Regions from separate parts of the Halomonas sp. R57-5 genome, predicted to be linked through region 2. Evidence: predicted binding sites of a transcription regulator. Region 2 holds the regulator's gene; the other holds the start of a gene.
What was found. The regulator PhoB, encoded in region 2, activates phosphate uptake and scavenging genes when phosphate is short. The targets are predictions, from matches to a motif close to TGTCATANNNNTGTCANA.
Positions count from the first base shown of each region.

Region 1: the regulator PhoB is predicted to act here: its motif matches at 1,711-1,728, upstream of HALO_RS00965 (esterase-like activity of phytase family protein).

Region 1 covers NZ_LN813019.1:197,423-201,311, reverse strand. Annotated here, with positions in the region: gene HALO_RS00980 (heteromeric transposase endonuclease subunit TnsA) at 1-170, opposite strand, end outside; partial or broken gene HALO_RS00975 (ATP-binding protein) at 312-974, shown strand; gene HALO_RS00970 (NADPH-dependent FMN reductase) at 997-1,575, opposite strand; gene HALO_RS00965 (esterase-like activity of phytase family protein) at 1,795-3,105, shown strand; gene HALO_RS00960 (alpha/beta hydrolase) at 3,271-3,889, opposite strand, start outside.
Region 2 covers NZ_LN813019.1:39,966-42,598, reverse strand. Annotated here, with positions in the region: gene phoR (phosphate regulon sensor histidine kinase PhoR) at 1-1,205, opposite strand, end outside; gene phoB (phosphate regulon transcriptional regulator PhoB) at 1,208-1,897, opposite strand; gene ubiA (4-hydroxybenzoate octaprenyltransferase) at 2,023-2,633, opposite strand, start outside.

The DNA.
Region 1 (3,889 bases), 160 kb from region 2:
CACGGCTGGGATATCACACCAAGGACGCTCACATCAAAGTCAGCCTTGATGAGGAAATCACGTTCGAGCGTCGACTCGAACGCAATAGACTCCTCCCCGCGAAAGGCATAGTAGCCAGACACACTTCGTCGGGTAGGGCCGATTTTACGAACGGATGTAGGCAGTGGCATGGGCAGTCGCACCAAATGTTGAATAAAACAAGACCTGTCGCATCAATTGCTATTAATTCTGTCGCACTCAATCCTGTACAGACTACCATAATAGCCCGATATTACGCCCTGAGGGTCGCACTAATTGCTGAAAATGACAGCGGTTCAAAACCCAAACCCGGCGAGATATCCCTTGCTCACCACGGCGTACTGTTCTTGGACGAACTGCCGGAGTTTTCCCGCCACGTGCTAGAGGTACTTCGGCAACCGCTAGAAACTGGAGAAATTCATTTAGCTCGCGCCAGCCATGAACGCCGATACCCAGCTCAGTTTCAATTGGTAGCCGCAATGAATCCCTGCCCCTGCGGCCACTTGGGCGACCCACGCCAGCGCTGTCAGTGTACCGCCAGCCAAATCCAGCGTTATCAAGCACGGCTTTCCGGGCCATTGCTAGACCGTATCGATCTACAAGTGGAAGTGCCCGCGCTGCCGCCAGAGCAGCTCACCGCACAAACCCAAGGCGAGTCGTCAGAAGCAGTGCGCGAGCGGGTGATGGCCGCCCGAGAACGCCAAATGGCCCGTGGCGCGCTGAATAGCCAGCTAAGCGGCAAAGCCCTGGAAGCCGCCTGCGCGCTTAACGATGAAGAGCGCGCTTGGCTGGCGGGCGTGCTGGAAAAGCTCAAGCTCTCCGCCCGCGCCTATCATCGCGTACTGCGCGTAGCCCTTACCCTTGCCGACCTTCAGGGCGAACCCAAGCCCACCCAACCGCACCTGATTGAAGCAATTGGCTACCGACAGCTGGATCGGATGCTAAAGGGGGCGTAAGCCCCCGAAAGCCACTGGACGGTTAGTGGGTGGAGGCCAATGAGTTCACTAGGCGCTGACACAGCGCATCCAGCTTCTGCCCCGTGGTTTCATCGTGTAACGCGCCACTATCATTGAAGGCGCTGCCCGCTTTCGCCAGCGACAATGGCTGTGGCAGCACGATCAGCCCCAGATTGGCTAACAGTTGCTGACCAAGGGGCAGCGCACGGATGCCSCCTAGCCCACCAGGGGAAGCCGATACCAGCGCTGCCCACTTACCGGCAAATAACTTGAGCCCCGGCGTATCCTGATAGGGACGTGATAGCCAGTCCAGCGTGTTTTTCAGCAGCGGCGTGATAAAGCCGTTGTACTCCGGCGAAGCGATCATCACCGCTTGGTGATCCGCCAGAATCTCACGCAGCTTCAGCACATTCTCCGGCACGCCCTGGGCTTCGATATCCTCATCAAACAGTGGGCAGGGGTAATCTTTTAAATCGATAAAGGTTGCTTCCCCGCCAAGCGCCTCAATACGCTTGGCGGCCAGCTTGGCTAGCTGCTTGTTCAGTGACGCTTCTCGGGCACTGCCTGCAAAGACCAGTACCTTTTTGACCGATGATCCCATTGTCATTTCCTCTTTGAATAATGTATTTGAAAGCCACACTATTTATTAATATTTACGCCTGTTGAGCAAGACGTATTTTACGACTCAGGGCCAGACTCGACGTGAAACCCTGCTGCCATTAAAACGTCTGCTCTTTGTCATTCAACTATCACTATTACGGATGAAAATTAGCAAAAGCTGCACCTGCTCTAATTTTTCTTCCTAAATGGTGAAATAGTGATGACAAAGCCGTTACTAGCGACTGCTCTACTCGCCTTTGCGTTTACCAGTGCGGCACACGCCCAGCAGAGCTTTCCCGCCACATTGTCCGGCCATGCCCAGCTACCCGGCAGCACCTTTGTGGCGGCTCCTTCCGGCGCCGCTGAGCATTACAACGTCTCCGGCCGTTTTACTGGCCAAGAGGGCCGTGTTGAGCAGTTATATACGAATATGCAAGCCACCGGCTTAGCGCTACCCTTCCCCAGCCAGCCTCTGCAGGGTTTTTCTGGTATTCGCTCGCTTGGCGATGACCGTTTCCTGGTGTTGACCGATAACGGCTTTGGCTCCAAGGCGAACTCCTCCGACGTCATTCTGATGTTTAACATCATAAAGACCGACTGGGACACTGGGCGTGTCATCATTGAGGAAACCGTTCAACTCTCGGATCCAAACCGCAAGGTGCCCTTCCCGATTATGAATGAAGCCACTCCTGGTCGTTTTTTAACCGGGGCTGATTTCGATATTGAATCGATACAGCCGGTGGGCGATAGCTACTGGATTGGCGATGAGTTTGGCCCGTGGATTATCCAGGTCGATAATCAGGGCGAAGTGCTGCAAGTGCTGGCCACCAATCCTGGTGGGACGCTGATGCGCTCCCCCGACAATGCCTTTGCCCTCACCCCGAACCCTGGCGCGCCTCTCGCTGATGATGTGAGAGTGTTTCGCTCCGGTGGTTATGAGGGCATGGCGCTCTCCGAAGACCAAACAACCCTCTACCCCTTACTGGAAAAGCCCATCTGGGATAGCAACGCCAACGCCCCGGAAACGATTGATGGCACCCCCGTATTAAGAATGTTCGAGCTCAACACTAAAACCGGCGAATGGGGCGACACAACCCGCTACTACCCCTTGGAATCAGCGGATCACGCCATCGGCGATTTCAACCTCATTGGCGGAACTCGCGGCTTAATCATCGAGCGTGATAGCCSCCAGGGCGACCCGCGAGAAGAGTGGGCAGACAATCCTGCCGAATTCAAACGCATCTATCTCGTCGATCTCGAACGTACGGACGAGCAGGGTGTGCTTGAGAAAATCGCCTATATCGACTTGATGGACATCCAGGATCCAGAGGGCCTTGCACCGCGGGGCACGATCAACGGCACCTTTAACTTTCCCTTTGTGACCATTGAGAACGTGGATCGTGTCGATGAGCGCACCATCGTGGTCGCCAACGACAATAACTACCCGTTTTCTATTGGCCGCCAGCAGGGGCGCGCCGATGATAATGAGCTGATACTGCTCGATGTGGAGGCATTCTTGAACGCTCAGTAATATACGGGGAAACGTGCACATCGGAAGGTGAAAGCACTGAATAAATCCATAGCGGAATTTATTCAGTGCTCGTGACGTCTAGGAATTCATCTCACCAATGTGTTTTATACCCCCTTTTGGCAACAATCCCTCACAAAAACGAATTACAAAAACTACTTACAAAAACTACTTACAAAAGCTGTCTACAAACGCATCCAGCGCTTCAAACAGCACTTCACGGATGGGGTCTGCCTCATTCACCAAGTGGTGGCGAGCTTCCGGGTGGCGATGAATTTCGGCATTGGGAAACTTCTTCGCCAGAATCGCTAAATTCCACTCCCAATCGACGGTCAAATCCTGCTCGCCCTGGAGTATCAGGGTAGGCAGTGGGTTGGGCTCCTGCGCCAGCAGCCGGGGCATCCAGCGGCGCATCGCACTTACCCAGGCAACGCTTAATCGCTCGGGCTGCAGCGGGTCACCTTCGCGTAGAAACTCGGTGAACTGCTCGTCGGTGGAGTTAGGTCGATATTTGCGCGGCAACTCTTTTAAGAACGGGCTGGCAATCAAGTGCAACCAGCTTGTTTGGCTCCATCCCCAAGGCCGCACCAGGGGCGCCAGCAGCACCAAACCTGACCAGCCGGAAGCCTCACGGCGAGTGAGCGCATCGGTGGCCAGAATCGCCCCACCGGTACTCTGGCCCACGCCTAACCACGGCTCAGGCGCCATGCCTTGGCTCTTTAGGGTCGTCTGCAGATGGGCCAGACAGTGTTGATAATCATCGAAGTCTTCTATTTCCGCCCGCGCC
Region 2 (2,633 bases):
TGACGCAATAGCACGTGCTTAACGATCGCCAAGCCTAAGCCTGTACCACCGGTCGCAGTGCTGCGCCCCTTATCGACTCGGTAAAAGCGTTCGGTTAAGCGGGGAATATGAACGGGATCAATCCCTTCACCATTGTCTTCAACATCTATATAGCCCCCGCCAGTAGCGCTAGCTTTCCAGCGCAGTGTGATTTGGCTGCCTGCTGGCGTGTAGCGCACCGCATTAAAGGCCAGATTAGAGACGGCGCTGCGAATTTCCTGTTCGCTACCTAACAGCCGCGCATCGCTTTCAAGCGCCACTGTGATGGTATGCCGCTGATGCGACAGGGCCAGCGCATCATCACAAACGCTTTGTAGTAAAGGCCCAAGTGGCAGCGGGTGATGATCTTTACCGCCCTGATCAATCTCCAGACGCGAAAGCAGCAATAAGTCATTGACCAAATTCTGCATCCGCTGGGTCTGTTCCTGCATTTGCTGGATACTACGACCTAATCGCGGCGGCAACTGATCGGCAATATCACTGTAGGTTTCCAAATAGCCGGAGAGCACGGTCAAAGGAGTGCGCAGCTCGTGGGAGACATTGGCAACAAAGTCGCGCCGCATCTGCTCAAGGCGATGCAAGCGGGTGATATCGCGCGCCATCACCAAGCGTTCATCGTCACCGTACAGGGTAATTTGATACTGCAGAATTCGCCGTTCATCAATCGGCGAGGTTAGCGTTAATGGCTCACTGTAGTTACGCGCATTAAAGTAACTGATAAAGCTTGGATCGCGCAGCAGATTGGTAATGTGCTGACCACGGTCATGGGCGGTTTGTAGCCCTAGCATGGCGGTGGCAGCGCTGTTCCACCACTCCAGATCACCGTGACGGTCAAGCATGACCACGCTGTCGCGCATCGCTTCAGACGACTCTTGAATACGCGCTAAGGTAGCGCGCAGACGGCTTTGGGTAATACGCTGGCTTTTTTGATAGCGGTATAAGCGGTCAAATAMCTCGCCCCACATTCCGCGAGCAGCAGGCGGCTCATCGTGTGGGTGAAGGGTGAGCCACTGGTAGAGCTCGCGCAACTGACGTAAATGGTAAAACAGGCATACCGCTAGCCCTGCCGAAAGCCCTAGCCCAGCCGAGCCCAATAGCCAACCTAAGCAAGTACCCAGCGTGGACAGCCACGCTATTCGCCACAGCTCACGACTCCATAAACGCACATTTACACCCGTGCAGAGAAACGGTAACCGGTACCCCGAACCGTTTGAATCAGGTTTTGATGCACGTCGCCCAGCGCTTTGCGCAAGCGGCGAATATGCACATCGACCGTGCGTTCTTCGACGTAGACGTTGCCGCCCCACACTTGGTCAAGCAGTTGGCTACGCGTGTAAGCGCGCTCTTGATGGGTCATAAAAAACTGCAGCAAACGGTACTCGGTAGGCCCCATTTCCAGCGCTTTGCCGTGGGCGCTGACCCGGTGGCTTACCGGATCAAGTAGCAGACCGTTAATCTCTATCGGGTCTTCAACCCCACGCGGGGTCGCACGGCGCAGCACCGCCTTTAACCGAGCCACCAATTCCCGGGGTGAAAAGGGCTTGGTGATATAGTCATCGGCACCGGCTTCAAGCCCTTGAATTTTATTATCCTCTTCGCCTTTAGCGGTGAGCATAATAATAGGAATTTCGGCGGTAGCTTCTTCACGCTTTAAGCGCCTTGCCAGCTCAATTCCGCTAGTGCCCGGCATCATCCAGTCCAGCAGCAGTAGATCGGGTTGGTGGTCAACCACCATAGCATGAGCATCTTGGGCATTATCCGCTTCGAGCACGCGATAGTCAGCCATTTCCAGCGCTACCGCGATCATCTCGCGAATCGACGCTTCATCATCGACAATCAGAACGGTCTTGGCGGTCATACCAGAGCCTCACGGTGTTCGAAAAAACTAGTTCAAAGAAAGCGAATTCAAAGAAAAACAGTTMAATGACATGTCAATGACGATAACACCATGACTTGATGACAGTTACATGMCAACCGCCGAGATTACCCAGTGATAGGCCACCAACTTAGCGCGATACCGGCAAAAATCAGTAGCCCCGACCAGTGATTATTGAGAAACGCCTGGAAGCAGGGATCCCGCTCCTGATAGCGAATTAAGCGCTGCTGATGCAGGAAAGTCGCCGCCATGGCCGCAAGCCCTAACCAGAAGAATCCACCTAAACCAACCCGCCAGCCTACCCAGGCCAACAACCCCAGAGTGGCTAACTGGAGCAGGCCGATAATCAAACGATCCGCGTTTCCAAACAGCACGGCCGTCGATTTAATGCCAATTTTTAAATCGTCGTCGCGATCGACCATGGCGTACTGGGTATCATAGGCCACTGTCCAGCACACATTAGCGCAGAATAGCAGCCATGCTTCCAGCGGCACGTGGCCAAGCACGGCGCCAAAAGCCATCGGAATTGCCCAGGAAAAAGCCGCGCCCAGCACCACCTGGGGAAAGTGGGTATAGCGCTTCATAAACGGATAAATAATCGCCAGCAGCACCCCGCCCAGCGAGAGCAGCACCGTAAACCAGTTGGTTAGTAGTACCAGAATAAACGCCGCGGCCACCAGGGCAATAAACAGCAGCTGCGCCTCGGTTTCGCTGATCC